Regions from separate parts of the Vibrio sp. V30_P3S12P165 genome, predicted to be linked through region 1. Evidence: predicted binding sites of a transcription regulator. Region 1 holds the regulator's gene; the other holds the start of a gene.
What was found. The regulator MetJ, encoded in region 1, represses methionine synthesis genes. The targets are predictions, from matches to a motif close to TTAGACNTNTANANGTCTAA.

Region 1 (7,124 bases):
TTAACCACGTTTGTCCATCATTAGGTTGAGCTTCATCTTGATAATTATCATCGACTTTACGGGCATCTATTCCTTGTTCATTAAACCAATAGGTTTGGCTATCAATGACGGCGACTAGTTCGAAATTCATGCCGTAGCGTTTTTCCAGTGCGTTTTTTTGTTTTGTAAATAGCTTTAACCAGCTCGATCCTATATTGCCTTTACCGCATAGTGCAATCGCAACGCGTTTCTGAGCTTGGAATAGTTGATTATGTAGTTCAATCACACGTTGATTTAGCGGGGTGTGGCGTAGTATTGCGACTAAGCTAAGTTCTGATTCGGCAGGGCAGATAAATTCGACCGGTGCATTTTTAAGTTGTTGATAAAATCCAAAGTTGTGTTGAGCATTACGGGTCACACCCGCGCCAACCGCAGCCAATAAGCAATATCCTTCTTTGAGTTTACTTTCTGCCGCGAGAGCGGAATCTTGTAAATAGGTGAACACTTCACTGGCGACTTCACGAGTATAGGCAAGGCGAAGTTGCTGCTGGTCGGCTTGAATTTCAAAGGCAAGAGGTTCGAGTTGAGCGCGCTGTAGGCGTGATTGAATATCTTGTTGTAGACGTTGAAAGTCTTGTCCTGATGGTAATGACAACTCAATCAGTAATACATCATCTAATGAGGTTATAATTTTTGCGCCGCGTCCAGATGCTAAAATACGTTCAATGCGTGTCGAGCCTGATTCAGGTTGATGAGTACAACGTAAATATAAATCCATGGTGCTTTGTGCAACCGGCTGTAAGGTTCGGCTATGTAAAACGGGCGCTGCTAGCCGTGCCAATTCATTGGCTTCATCCAAACGCAGTAATGGTAACAAGCAAGCATTGTCCACGATTCGAGGATCGGCGCTATATACGCCTGCGACATCGCTCCAAATGGTCACGCGGGAAACGCCAGCTAAAGCACCAATGACCGTTGCGGAGTAATCGGAACCATTTCGCCCCAGCAGTACCGTTTCACCTTGATGATTACGTGCCATAAACCCAGTAATCACGATTCGTTGCTGTGTCTGTTGTATTAATGCTTCTTTTAGCAAGGGGTAGGAGCGTGCACGGTCGACTTCTGGCTGTGGGCCGTTTTCTGCTCGCAAAAAATCGCGTGCATCCAGAGCTACCGCTGGAAGCTGTTGATCATTGAGTAAAGCAGCCAGCAAGCGTGCAGACCACACTTCACCATGGCCAAGTACGGCAGCGCGCTCAGCACTAGACAGTGGCGTAGGCAATTCACTGAGTGCTGAACACTCATCATTGAGTTTTTCTAGTAATATGGCGGCCCTATTATCGGGTAATAGAGCTTCAATCAGTTGACTTTGGTATTGACGTAATGACTGTAATAATTCATGAGCGATACGGCCATCGGTTGCTCGTTGTTCTAAAAAAGCGATGAGGTGATTGGTCGTTTTTCCTGCCGCGGAGACGACAATCAGATCTTCTGCTTGTGAATAGCTTTTCAGAATCCCGATCACTTTTTGGTAGCAAGCGGCATCGGCGAGGCTACTTCCTCCAAATTTATGCAGTTGTCTCTCCATTAACAGCTCTCCTGTACTTTTTTAAAGGCTTGATCGAGATCCGCAATTAAGTCTGTCACCTCTTCTAGGCCAACGGATAAACGTAATAATTGTTCTGAAACGCCCGCTTTTGCTAACGCCTCTTCCCCCATTGCGCGATGGGTCATGGAGGCAGGATGACAGACTAAACTTTCTACCCCGCCTAATGATTCAGCTAACGAGAAAAGAGCAAGGTGACCGACAAAAGCTTTGAGTTGAGCAAATGAGCCTGCAAAATCAAAACTGAGCATTGAACCAAAGCCAGTTTGTTGCTGTTTAGCGATAGTATGGCCAGGGTGAGAGGTTAAACTGGGATGATAAATGGTGGCCACTAAAGGCTGACTTTGTAGATAAGTTAAAATACGTTGCGCACTTTCTTCATGTCCACGCATTCTGGCTGCTAAAGTACGTAGCCCCCTAAGTGTCATGTAACTATCAAACGGGGTGCCGGTAGAACCGAGGCAGTTACCCCACCATGCTAGCTCTTCTGCATGCGGGCTGGTTTTACTGATAATAGCACCACCAATCACATCAGAATGACCATTCAGATACTTGGTGGTGGAGTGAATGACAAAATCAGCCCCTAAGGTTAGTGGTTTTTGATAAATCGGTGTAAGAAAAGTATTGTCGACGGCAATCAGTGTGCCCACGGCTTTGGCTTGTTGACAAATGTCGGCAATATCAACCACGCGAACGAGTGGATTTGATGGTGTTTCGATGAGTAGCAGTTTAGGTTTGAGAGCGAACGCATCCGCTAAAGCTTGCGGATCGGATTGGTCGATAAATAGCACCTTGAAATCCCCTTTTTTCGCTCTGGAATTGAGCAGTCGATAGGTGCCGCCATAGCAATCATGGGGTGCAATAATCCACTCTTTAGGGGTTAGAAAGGTGGAGATCCACAGGTTAATGGCGGAGGTTCCACAGTTGGTCACAATGGCCCCTTCTCCCCCTTCTAATTCAGATAAGGCCTGTTCAAGTAGCCCTCGATTTGGGTTACCCGAGCGTGTATAGTCATAGGTGGGGACTTCACCAAAAGCAGGAAATCCATAGTTAGTTGATAAATAAATGGGGGGAACAACAGCATGGTATTGAGTATCTGATTCAATACCGGTTCGAGCGGCAATGGTGGCTGACTGACGAGTGGTCATAACGATTTCCTTTCCTGATGATCGTCCGATATTGGAATGAATAGGTTCATTCACACAACCTATCATCACACTGATGACGATAAATAACGCTATTTGATCTTTTAGATAAGTTGACACTTTACTCATCACTAAATGAGACGTCAACACTTCTAGATGTCTATATGTCTTTGCTTATGGCGGTAAATCCCGCTAAAATTAGGGTCTTTGATTATTTAGATTCGAATTCAAACAACGAAGGTGCGCAATGGCAGACTGGAATGGCGAGTATATTAGCCCATATGCTGAGCATGGAAAAAAAAGTGAACAGGTAAAAAAAATTACGGTATCAATTCCACTAAAGGTATTGAAAGTCCTCACTGATGAACGTACTCGACGTCAAATCAATAACTTGCGCCATGCAACTAACAGTGAATTGTTGTGTGAAGCTTTTTTGCATGCCTACACAGGTCAGCCGCTGCCCACTGATGAAGACTTGCGAAAAGATCGTCCAGATGATATTCCCACTGAAGCTAAAGCATTAATGACCGCGATGGGGATTGAATTTGAAGCCTATGACGAATAAACCACTCACAATAAAAAACCTAGCAGCGCTAGGTTTTTTATTGTAGTCAGAAGATCCAGTTCAGTTTTAGTCTTGCAGATAGTTTTAGTCTTGCATATAGTTTTCTGGCATTGCGATGCGGGCCACACCGGAATCGATGGCGGCTTGTGCAACGGCTCTTGCTACGCGAGACAATAAACGTGGATCCATGGGTTTAGGAATGATGTATTCAGCACCAAAGCTGAGTTTTTTGACTCCCGCCGCTTGTAGGACTGCGTCTGGTACAGGTTCTTTGGCTAATTGACGAATGGCCTCCACAGCCGCTAATTTCATCTCATCATTAATCTCGCTGGCTCGTACATCCAGTGCACCTCGGAAAATGAACGGGAAGCAGAGTACGTTATTCACTTGGTTTGGATAATCACTGCGGCCGGTACCCATGATCAAATCATCGCGAACTTGATGGGCTAATTGCGGTTTAATTTCTGGATCTGGGTTAGAACAAGCAAAGATGACGGGGTTGTCTGCCATTAATTTTAATGCTTCAGGTGGCAGTAAATTCGGGCCAGATACGCCAAGGAATAAATCGGCACCCGCAATCACATCTTCCAGAGTCCGTTTATCAGTGTTGTTGGCAAATAAGGCTTTATATTGATTGAGATCGTCTCGGCGAGTATGAATCACTCCTTTGCGATCCAACATATAAATTTTTTCACGCATTGCACCACATTTAATCAGTAGCTCCATACAAGCAACAGCCGCTGCGCCAGCCCCTAAGCAGACAATAATGCAATCTTTGAGTTGTTTCCCTTGCAGTTCAATGGCATTGAGCATGCCTGCTGCGGTCACAATCGCGGTTCCGTGTTGATCATCATGAAATACGGGCACGTCACAGCGTTCGATTAGGCGACGTTCGATTTCAAAGCAGTCTGGTGCTTTAATATCTTCTAAGTTGATACCACCAAAAGAGTCGGCGATATTGGCGACAGTATCGACAAATTCATCAATGGTGCGGTGTTTGACTTCAATATCAATCGAATCAAGATTAGCAAAACGCTTAAACAGGAGCGCTTTCCCTTCCATAACGGGTTTGGAAGCCATTGGGCCAAGGTTTCCTAATCCTAAGATGGCGGTGCCATTCGAAATGACGGCAACCATATTGCCTTTCCCGGTGTATTTGTAGACATTGTCAGCATTCTGTGCAATTTCACGGACAGGTTCAGCAACACCTGGACTGTAAGCCAGCGCAAGGTCGGCAGCCGAATCGGCTGGCTTAGTTAAAGCAATCGCAATTTTTCCCGGCGTTGGGAACGCGTGATAATCAAGGGCGCTTTGGCGAAATGCATCTTCTGGAGAAAGGTCTTGCTGGTCTTCTGACATAGGGAGGTTCTCTTATGGTTTTGTTAACGAACGACTCATTCTAAAGGATGTCAGACAAACTGCCTAGGTAGGATTGTGCTTAAACCGAGCAAAGCTGGTTTGATTTAATCTGATAAGACCAGCTTACCCGCTATATTCGTTGTGGTATCTGGCAATCGGTGGCGGCGGAAAGGGAGCCCATGGCATAAGAACCCGCGCTACAAAACAAACAAAAAGGACGCCGTAGCGTCCTTGGGTAATCTTTGCTTAAACTCGCGATTACTTTTTGCTTGGCGATTACTTTTTACTTGATAGTGCGCCAAAACGTTTGTTAAAGCGATCAACACGGCCACCAGTATCAACGATACGTTGTTTACCAGTATAGAATGGGTGGCATTTGTCACAAACGTCAAGATAGATGCTTTCTTTACCAAGAGTTGATTGGAAAGTGAAAGCGTTGCCGCAAGAGCAAGTTGCGCTAACTTCTTTATATTCTGGGTGGATACCAGCTTTCATGGGATAACCTCAAATGTAGGCCGTGTCGCTATCCGAATCATTGCCGGACACCACACGTAATGTTAATGATACTGTTCAGATGCCAGTAAGATACTACGCATCTTTAAGGCGCGATATAGTAATGAATCCTCGCTACAGGATCAACAGGTTTCGACGCTATTTTCACCACTTTTGTTAGTCGAATTTCTTAGCATCATCCAGTAGACTGTGCTTTCTGCTCCTTTTTGACGGCTGACGATAGTTATGCGCCCAACCATTGCTCGTGTTGCTTTACCTGTTCCTCTTGATAAGCAATTTGACTATTTGATTCCCTCTCACCTGTTTCCATTAATTGGAGGGCGAGTGTTGGTGCCTTTTCGGCGACAAACGCTAGTGGGCGTGGTCACGGCCTTGGTGTCAGAGTCTGATTTTCCACTCACGCAGTTAAAATCGATTCAATCAGTATTGGATACTCAACCATTGTGGCCAGATAAACTGTACACATTACTTCAGTGGTGCAGTCAGTTTTACCAATACCCGCTTGGCGAAACGTTAGCCAATGCTTTACCGAGTGCTTTACGTAAAGGCAAGGTGGCCGAGTTTGCAGTGAGTAAAGAGTGGTGCTTGACTGAGCTGGGACGAAACCAACTTATGCAGGGGTTTGGACGAGCGATCAAGCAAGCACAAGTAATCAAGTTATTGCAAGCGGGCCCGTTATCTCATCAAAGGTTGCTGGATGAAGGCGTCATCAGTAGTACACTCAATGCCCTTCGCGACAAGCAGTGGATTGATGTGAAAGAGCAAGCGCCATACGTTGAGCCTTGGCCTGAACACATTGAAGCTAAGGTGGATAAACCGCAAGTCAATCAAGAGCAGGCGATCGCCATTGCCACCGTGAATAGCCAAAGCGGTTTTGCTTGCTATCTGTTGCAAGGCGTGACGGGATCGGGCAAAACGGAAGTCTATCTTAATTTGATTAAACCGGTTTTGGAGCAGGGTAAGCAAGCGTTGGTTCTCGTCCCTGAAATCGGGTTAACACCACAAACGATTCAGCGTTTTCGGGAGCGGTTTACCGTTCCTGTGGTGGTTATCCACTCTGGGTTAAATGAAACTGAGCGTTTGAATGCCTGGTTGGCGGCACGAGATAAGGTGGCTGGGATCATCATTGGTACGCGTTCAGCGTTGCTGACTCCCTTTGCTGAACTGGGCATTATTATTGTCGATGAAGAGCATGATAGCTCTTATAAACAACAAGATAGCTTACGTTACCATGCGCGAGATGTTGCTGTGATGCGAGCAAATCTTGAGCAAGTAGCGATTGTGTTAGGTAGTGCGACTCCCGCATTAGAAACCTTGCATAATGCATTAATTGGTAAATATCACCATTTACAATTAACTCAGCGGGCAGGCGTGGCACTGCCGACGAAAAACCGAGTGCTGGACATTAAGGGAGAGTATCTCGAAAGTGGCTTATCTGCGCCTTTGATTGCCGAAATGCGTCGTCATTTAGCGCAAGGGAGTCAGGTGCTGTTGTTTTTGAATCGGCGAGGTTATTCTCCGGCACTTATGTGTCATGAGTGTGGTTGGATTGCCGACTGTCAGCGTTGCGATGCTTATTATACTTATCATCAAAACAGTAACGAAATTCGTTGTCACCATTGTGGTTCACAACGGGCTGTTATTCAACATTGCCAGCATTGTGGTTCTACGCAGCTGGTCACGGTTGGGGTAGGAACCGAGCAACTAGAGCAACAACTTGCTCACCTTTTTCCTGACTATCGAACCATTCGTATTGATCGAGACAGCACGCGTCGCAAAGGCAGTTTAGAATCAGCCTTAACGGCTATTCGTGATAATCGGTATCAGATTTTGATTGGCACTCAGATGTTGGCGAAAGGTCATCACTTCCCCAATGTCACCTTAGTCGCCTTACTGGATGTTGATGGCTCGCTATACAGTAGTGATTTTCGGGCCGCCGAGCGTTTAGCGCAGTTGT
Region 2 (7,124 bases), on a different contig from region 1:
GTCAACAAAACCTAGTGTTAAATAACAGGTAATTAAGCCATTAATGTCGCTCTAATGAAGAAGTCCTCAAGCTAAAATGAATTAAGCCGATAAAGTCATTAGAGTATTTTCATGGTCAATATGAAGCAAGGGGGCAATATGGATTTTGATTTCTATCTACCCTGTCAGCCTGAGTGGCTTTGTAAGCCTTTCATCGCAATTTTTAGCCTATTGTTATTGATTGGTTTGGCCCTATTTATCCGAATTGGCTATCGAGAATACCTAAAGATTCAACGAGCCAAAAGCGTCAAGCGTCAACGTCGTGTCCATTATCGTGACCGTAAAGGTGGCAAAAATGGTCGACCGACTAACATCAAAAAATAACATTAAGAGAGATTATCGAGCAACGTTTGATACTTTTTCTCTAGTGCATGATTTCCTGCTCGCTGTTCTAATTCAATTAATAATTGTAATGATGCTTTTTGATAGCCATATCGTTGATGTAGCTGCATTAAATGGATACGTGCCGAGTTAAATTCGTTGTCATCCATTTGTAGCTTAGCCAATTGGAGTAGCGAATTCATTCGCGTGGGATCGTGTTCCAAGGCGCGTTTAAAATATTGTTTAGCTTTGAGCGCATCATTAGCTTTTAGGGCACAGAATGCCGCGTTTTCGTAACTCGCAGGGATCAAATAGTAATAAGGTTGCTCTACTGCGCGTATAAAAAACTGATCCGCTTTTGCGTAGTCTCCTTCTTTGCATAAAAATGTTCCGTAATTATTGAGCACGTTACCATTGTGGGGGTTATCGCGCAGTGCTTGTTGATACAAGCGCGCCGCTGATTTTTTTTCACCAACGGTTTCAAAGTAATGTGCCATAGACAGTTGCGAGCGATAGTAGTGAGGAGCGTGTTGCAGGGCGATTTCTAAATTTTGACGAGCTTTGATCCTACTACCGTTTTCTAAATAGCCAAGTCCAAGTTCGATGCGTGACTCTGCCATTTCAATTGGCGTACTGAGCGATTCCGCTTGTTCTTGTTCAGTAATGGTCACGCAGCCCATTAGCCCTATTGATAGAGTTAATGCTGACAGGTATTTCATGGCGTTGCTCCTTAAGACTCAAACCGAAGCTTGGTATATAAGCCATGATAGATAAATCGAACCAAGCAAGAATAGCGTAAGAAAAACAATGCGAGCCAGTTGGCAATCTTAGTGTATCCAAAGCGTGAGGCGCTGCTTTGGATACGATTGATGGAGGCTAGTCGTCTCTAGTAAATCGATCTTCACTAAAGTGTTCGAGATCGTAGGGAGTTTGTTGATATACGCAGTAGTTGAGCCAGTTAGAAAATAATAAATGTCCATGGCTACGCCAACTTGCTCTCGGCTGATTATCTGGATTGTCGTTAGGGTAATAATTAATTGGGATAGGGGGCTGTAGCCCTTCAGCTAAATCTCGCACATATTCTTGATGGAGTGTGTCGGCATCATACTCGGGGTGACCAGTGACAAATACATGGCGTTTATCTTTTGTTGTTGCTAAGTAGACGCCCGCCATCTCAGACGTGGCGAGAAGGTCTAAATCAGTCTGTTGTGCTAGGTAATCCGCATCAAAATCAGCGTAGCGAGAATGTGGAGCAAGGAATGTATCATCAAACCCTCGTAATAGGGGATGAAAGGATTGATGGATATTGTGGTAATAAACCCCAGACAGTTTTTCAGGTCGAGTCTGTTTGGGCAGGTTATAAAGTAGCTTGAGTGCAGCTTGAGCAGCCCAACAAACATATAAGGTAGAGGTTACATGCTCTTTGGCCCATGCCATTATGCGTTGTAGATGGTTCCAGTAAGCAACGTCTTCAAACTGTACTAAACCTAAAGGTGCACCGGTAATGATTAAACCGTCAAAATTACGATGTTGAACCTTATCAAATTGACGGTAAAAAGCGTTAAGATGTTCTTCGGGGGTATTTTTACTGGGCCGATCATCAATCCGCAATAACTCAATATCGACTTGAAGCGGAGAGTTAGATAATAGGCGCAAAAATTGAGTTTCGGTCTCGATTTTCTTCGGCATAAGGTTCAAGAGAAGAACTTTTAACGGTCGGATTTCTTGGGTTGAAGCGCGAGATTCAGCCATGATAAAGATATTCTCTTTGCGTAAAACATCAGTAGCTGGTAGTTGATCGGGAATTTTAATTGGCACGACATTCTCCCTGACTTTTTGTGGACGTCTATACTTCTAGACTTATAGCGTAGTTGTTGGAAAAAGTCGAGAGTAAAATATTGGTCTTAATTTAATGTATACCCCAATCACTTGGAGTTGTAGGTAGGCGACAAGTGCGTGAACCTCCATGAGCATAGACAGGCGATGTGATTGGGGTGAACGAACGTAGCCAATACCCCTGCTAGGAAGGGCATAACTGGTTAACTATTTGCACTGCCAAGTGATTTGGATAAACAAATGGATGAATTCATGATGGCTTTATCGCTTATTTTGATTCGTGGACTTCCTGGATCAGGAAAATCAACGCTTGCTAAAACATTACCGGCAATACACATAGAAGCCGATATGTATTTTATCAATGAGCACGGTGACTATTGTTATCGCCCAGAAGCGCTATCTCAGGCTCATACGTGGTGTCAACAGCAGACGGAGTATTGGTTAGCACGGGGCGAGAGTGTTGTTGTCGCGAATACGTTTGTCCGCCAATGGGAGATGGATGCATACCGTCAGTTAGCTCAAAAGTATCAAGCTCTATTGGAGATTAAAGTATGCCGAGGGCAGTTTGATAATATTCATCATGTGGATACCGCCACTGTCGCTCGCATGCGTAAACAGTGGCAAGAATAGCGTTTAATCTCGATGCACGAGCGATCCTTTACCTGTACGTTTAAATTGCCACCAAGCTAGACACCCCCACCCTAGGGTTTGTAAGCAAAGCAGTGTCCATTGTGGAGCGATCTGTCGCCATTCTGCCCCCATTTGATTCAAAGCTAAAAAACCTTGAATCCCAGGTGTGCTGGGAAATAAATTCGCTAACCATGTGATAGGTTTAGGAAGCGCTTCAATTGGCCAAATAAAACCAGCCGAGAAAACTAATGGCAAGGAGCTGAATAAAACAATGACCGTGACCAGCTCTCGTCTTGGCGTTAATGCTCCAAGCCAAATACCAATGAAGCTGGCACTTAGGAGAAATGGAAATAACAAGCAAAGAAGATCAATCGGTTGTGCTAATGTATTAACGCCTAAACGGCTAAAGCTTGCACCAAAGTAATATAGGCTTAATAGATAATAACAGGCTGAAAAGAGAAGGCTACGTATGAGAATTAAGCGAAGCGGTGACACTCGGCTCCAATATCCGTTACCTTGCTTTTGCGTCCCGACCAGTAAGCCGACAGCCATGATCAGAGTTTGGTGCAAAATAAGTACAAAAACAGCTGGAACTACATAATCTATGTATCCCATACGAGGATTAAATGCCGGTTTTTGATTTGATTTTAGTGAGAAAACATGATCGAGAGCGATACTTAGTGGTTCCCCCTCGACGATTAGGCGGGAAATTTTGACTTTCGCAGCTAAAGTTCCTCCTGCTTGCGCTAAACCTTCAACGATCGTGCCATAGACCAGAAAATAGGCCGCATCTCCGGCGTAGGCTAGCGTTGGGCTTTTCCCAAGCAGTAAGTCTTTATAAAAGTGTTCAGGAATTACTAAAATTCCGCTGACATCACCATGTAGAAAAGCCAGTTTAGCGTCCTCAATAGAAGGATCGCGCTGAACAATACGCACTTGAGGTGTTGCGTCGACCATTCGTTCAAGTTGATAACTGGTTTGACTTTTATCCAAATTCACCACGGTGATGGGCAGCTCTCTTGGTGTTTGTTGGCTATAGGGAAGCGGATAGAGGAAGGAATAAAAGACAACCCCACCTAACATCGTTAGCATGACGACAGGATTCGTGAGTAGTGCTTTAAGCTCCGCTTTCAATAGTTTAAACAAGGTCATGTTCACCCCCTGATACGGTTTCTTTATTTTGATGTTTACGGATCAAGGCAAGGGTGAGCCATAGTGGAATAAAGTAGCCGATCATTGGAACTAAATGATGCAACGATTGAAGGGCAGTTAGCCCATAATTGACCTGTGAAAGCTGTACTTCAATATAGTGACTAATTGGTAATAAGTTTCGCCAAATTAAAGCAAGGCTATTCATATCTGAAGCTGGAAAAGTAACGCCCATGAAGGCAAAACTTGGTGCTGTGAACGCACCAGCAAAGCTCATCGCTCGTGCTGGATCGAGAGTCAGAAAATAAAAAAAGCAGCCCATGATAATACAGGCGATTACGGTAATCGCTTGAGCAAAAAAGATCACAGAGAGGCTACCGTGCATTGGCCATTGCATAAATCGATAAAAACAGACAAGAAAAATAATGCCCTGTAGTAGAAAAATAATTGCATAAGGAGTCAGGGTTGCGGTTAAACGTCGTAGCGGTCGATCCTCGAGCCAGTGGTGTAGACCATATTCTCTATAATTGGCGGTTAAGATCATAATAGTTAGAACGACAATAAAGATTTGCCATACAGCAGGCACGGCGGCTGAGACTAAAAATTGGGTATAATTATTGTTTTTATTAAATAAGGGGGTCATTTGGGTTTGGACAGGAACAGCCCTTCCCATGGCACTTAGCGGTGTTTGATTACCATGAGCTAAGGTTTTTAGCCCTTCTATTTGTGCGTTAAGGGTTCCTTGAGCTTGAAGAATGGCTGAATTGATCAAACGTCCTACTAAGATGTATTGGCTAGTATAAAAAGAGGTTACTTTGGGTTGTTCTCCTCGATAAACTTTTTTATCAAACTGCGGCGGAATGATTACGTAGGCATAAATTTGACTAGTGATTAAATCATCCTTTGCTTGCGCAACGGTTTGATATTGGTGCGTAACGGCAAGGGTTGAAGATGCATCTAAATAGCGAGTCAGTTGACGTGAGAGCTGGCTTTGTGACAAGTCCACAACCCCCACCGGCAAATTGTGTAGCACTCCTTGTGAGAAAATCCACCACAGTAAGGCTCCGATGCATACCGGAACCCATGTTAAGCAAGAGAGTAGCCAATGATCATGGCGTAATAATTGCCATTGTGAAGGTAGATGATGCAGCATAGCTCAGAGCTCAACAGCGACAGTCATACCCATTCTTAAGCCTTCTACAGCCTGAGTCGGGCGAGCTTCAACTTCAAAGGTTCGTAGATCAAAACCTTGAGTGGCATCGGTAGAACGCCAAGTCGCAAAATCACCCATCGCGGCAATATGAGTGACTTTAAACTCAATGGATTGATTTAAAGCGGGAAGAAAGGCTTTGAATGTTTGCCCTTTTGCGAAGTTTTGTAGTCGATCTTCCCGCACATTAAATACTGCCCAAGAATCTTGTGTATCAATTACGGTGACGACAGGAAAACCTTGCGGTGCTAACTCTCCATCATGCAGAAGTACCTGAGAAACTTCACCGTTAAACCAGCTTTCTATACGGGTATCTGCTGCATAGGCTTCAACTTCAGCAACGGCACCTGCTGCCATCCGCTCTTTTTCTAATGCCGCGAGAATGGTTTCTTTGCGCGCTCCTTCCTTAGCCATTTCGTACATTTGAAAGGCTGCGCTTTCTGTATGTTTAGCCGCTTGCCATTGAGTGTTTGCTTCATCACGTTTCTGCTCAGAAATCACCCCGTCTTTATAGAGGTTATTTACCCGTAGATAGGTCTTTTGGGCAAGGTCTGCGGCAGCTTTGGCCGTTAACCATTGATCACGTGCGGCATGAATTTGTTGGTTGCGGGATCCCTTTTCTGCTTCTTGAACTAAAGCTCCAGCGGCTTTTTGACCTGCTAAAGCTTGTTCAAGTTTCGCTTCAATTTCCGGGCTATGTAGCGTGAATATCAACTGTCCCTTTTTGACTTCATCCCCCTTACGAACAAATACCTGATCGATACGCCCAGGAACTTTTGATGAAATGCTGTATTGTTGCGATTCAATTTGTCCCTGAATACGCATGGGCTGAGGCTGATAGGCCTGATAAAATTGGTAGCCGATCCAAGTGATAGCTGTGATGGTAGTGATAGTAAGAAGAGCCAATTTCACTGCTTTCATGATGGTTCCTTTTGTGAAGTCAGGTCTTGGGTAAATTGCATTGTTAGGGGGATAGCCATCTCTGTATAGTGTGAAAATGTGTTCATTTCACTAGAGAGGGCCAAGAGTTTACACAAGGAAATGAGATAATTAAATCCGGCGACAGCTTGTTGAGTACGGATGCTAGCGACATAGAGTTCAGCATCCACCACATCTAAAGAGGTGGCAAGACCTTGGTTAAAGGCCGACTGCCGAAGAATTAGATTTTCCCGTGCGAGGGATAAGCTAGAATCAAGGCCTTGTACTTCTTCGAGCGCTTGTTCTGCTTCCTTATAGGTTTTTTCAACCAAAACCGTAAGATCTTGTTTGGCTTGAGCGCGTAAAAAACGGACTTGTGAAACCGTGCTATTAGCCGCTTTTACCTGCTCACTTCGTCCAGTATTTTCAAGAAGAGGAATACTGACACCGATACCGACCATCCAATCTGGTTTCATTTGGCTAGCCAACGAGTCATCGTCATGTAAACTATAGTTACCAAAGGCATAAACCTCTGGATAGTATTTACCTTTTTCTGCTTTAATCAAACTGCTGGCTTGCTTCTCTTTTGCCGCGAGTAATTGTAAGCCTGGGTAGGTAGACAACGTCTGTTCAACAAAGGCGGATAGTGGTGGTAAGCTCTGGTTGATAAAAAGCGGGCCACCCGGTTCAACAAGCTGATTTTCATTTAATATCTGAGTCAGTGCACTTTGAGCGATATCGAGATCTTTTTCTGCTTTTTTACGATCAATCATCGCTTTATCTAGCGAGGCTTCTGCTTGTAAGCGTTCAACGCGTGCAATTTGCCCCTGTTGCTCAAGTTTTAATGCATTGTTTCGGTGCTGGGTTAGGCCTTGCTCTACCGCCACTCGAGTTTTGAGCACCTCTTTTGCTAACACCACGCTATAGTAATATTTCGCTAAATCTTCATAACGAGCTTGTGTCACCATCGCCAGTTGACTTTGTGCTTCTTCTTTTTTCCCTTCAGCGGCAGTCTGTGCGG

Region 2: a site for MetJ is predicted at 2,199-2,218, ahead of metA (homoserine O-acetyltransferase MetA). Genes of this name have one in related genera too.

What each region holds. Positions count from the first base shown of each region.
Region 1 covers NZ_WXWH01000060.1:49,424-56,547, reverse strand. The annotation lists gene CAG57_RS12310 (bifunctional aspartate kinase/homoserine dehydrogenase II) at 1-1,573, opposite strand, end outside; gene CAG57_RS12305 (O-succinylhomoserine (thiol)-lyase) at 1,567-2,733, opposite strand; gene metJ (met regulon transcriptional regulator MetJ) at 2,978-3,295, shown strand; gene CAG57_RS12295 (malic enzyme-like NAD(P)-binding protein) at 3,380-4,654, opposite strand; gene rpmE (50S ribosomal protein L31) at 4,931-5,149, opposite strand; gene priA (primosomal protein N') at 5,393-7,124, shown strand, end outside.
Region 2 covers NZ_WXWH01000037.1:40,788-47,911, reverse strand. The annotation lists gene CAG57_RS08380 (hypothetical protein) at 139-363, shown strand; gene pilW (type IV pilus biogenesis/stability protein PilW) at 366-1,079, opposite strand; gene metA (homoserine O-acetyltransferase MetA) at 1,237-2,178, opposite strand; gene CAG57_RS08365 (ATP-binding protein) at 2,452-2,826, shown strand; gene CAG57_RS08360 (ABC transporter permease) at 2,830-3,978, opposite strand; gene CAG57_RS08355 (ABC transporter permease) at 3,965-5,128, opposite strand; gene CAG57_RS08350 (HlyD family secretion protein) at 5,132-6,106, opposite strand; gene CAG57_RS08345 (TolC family protein) at 6,103-7,124, opposite strand, start outside.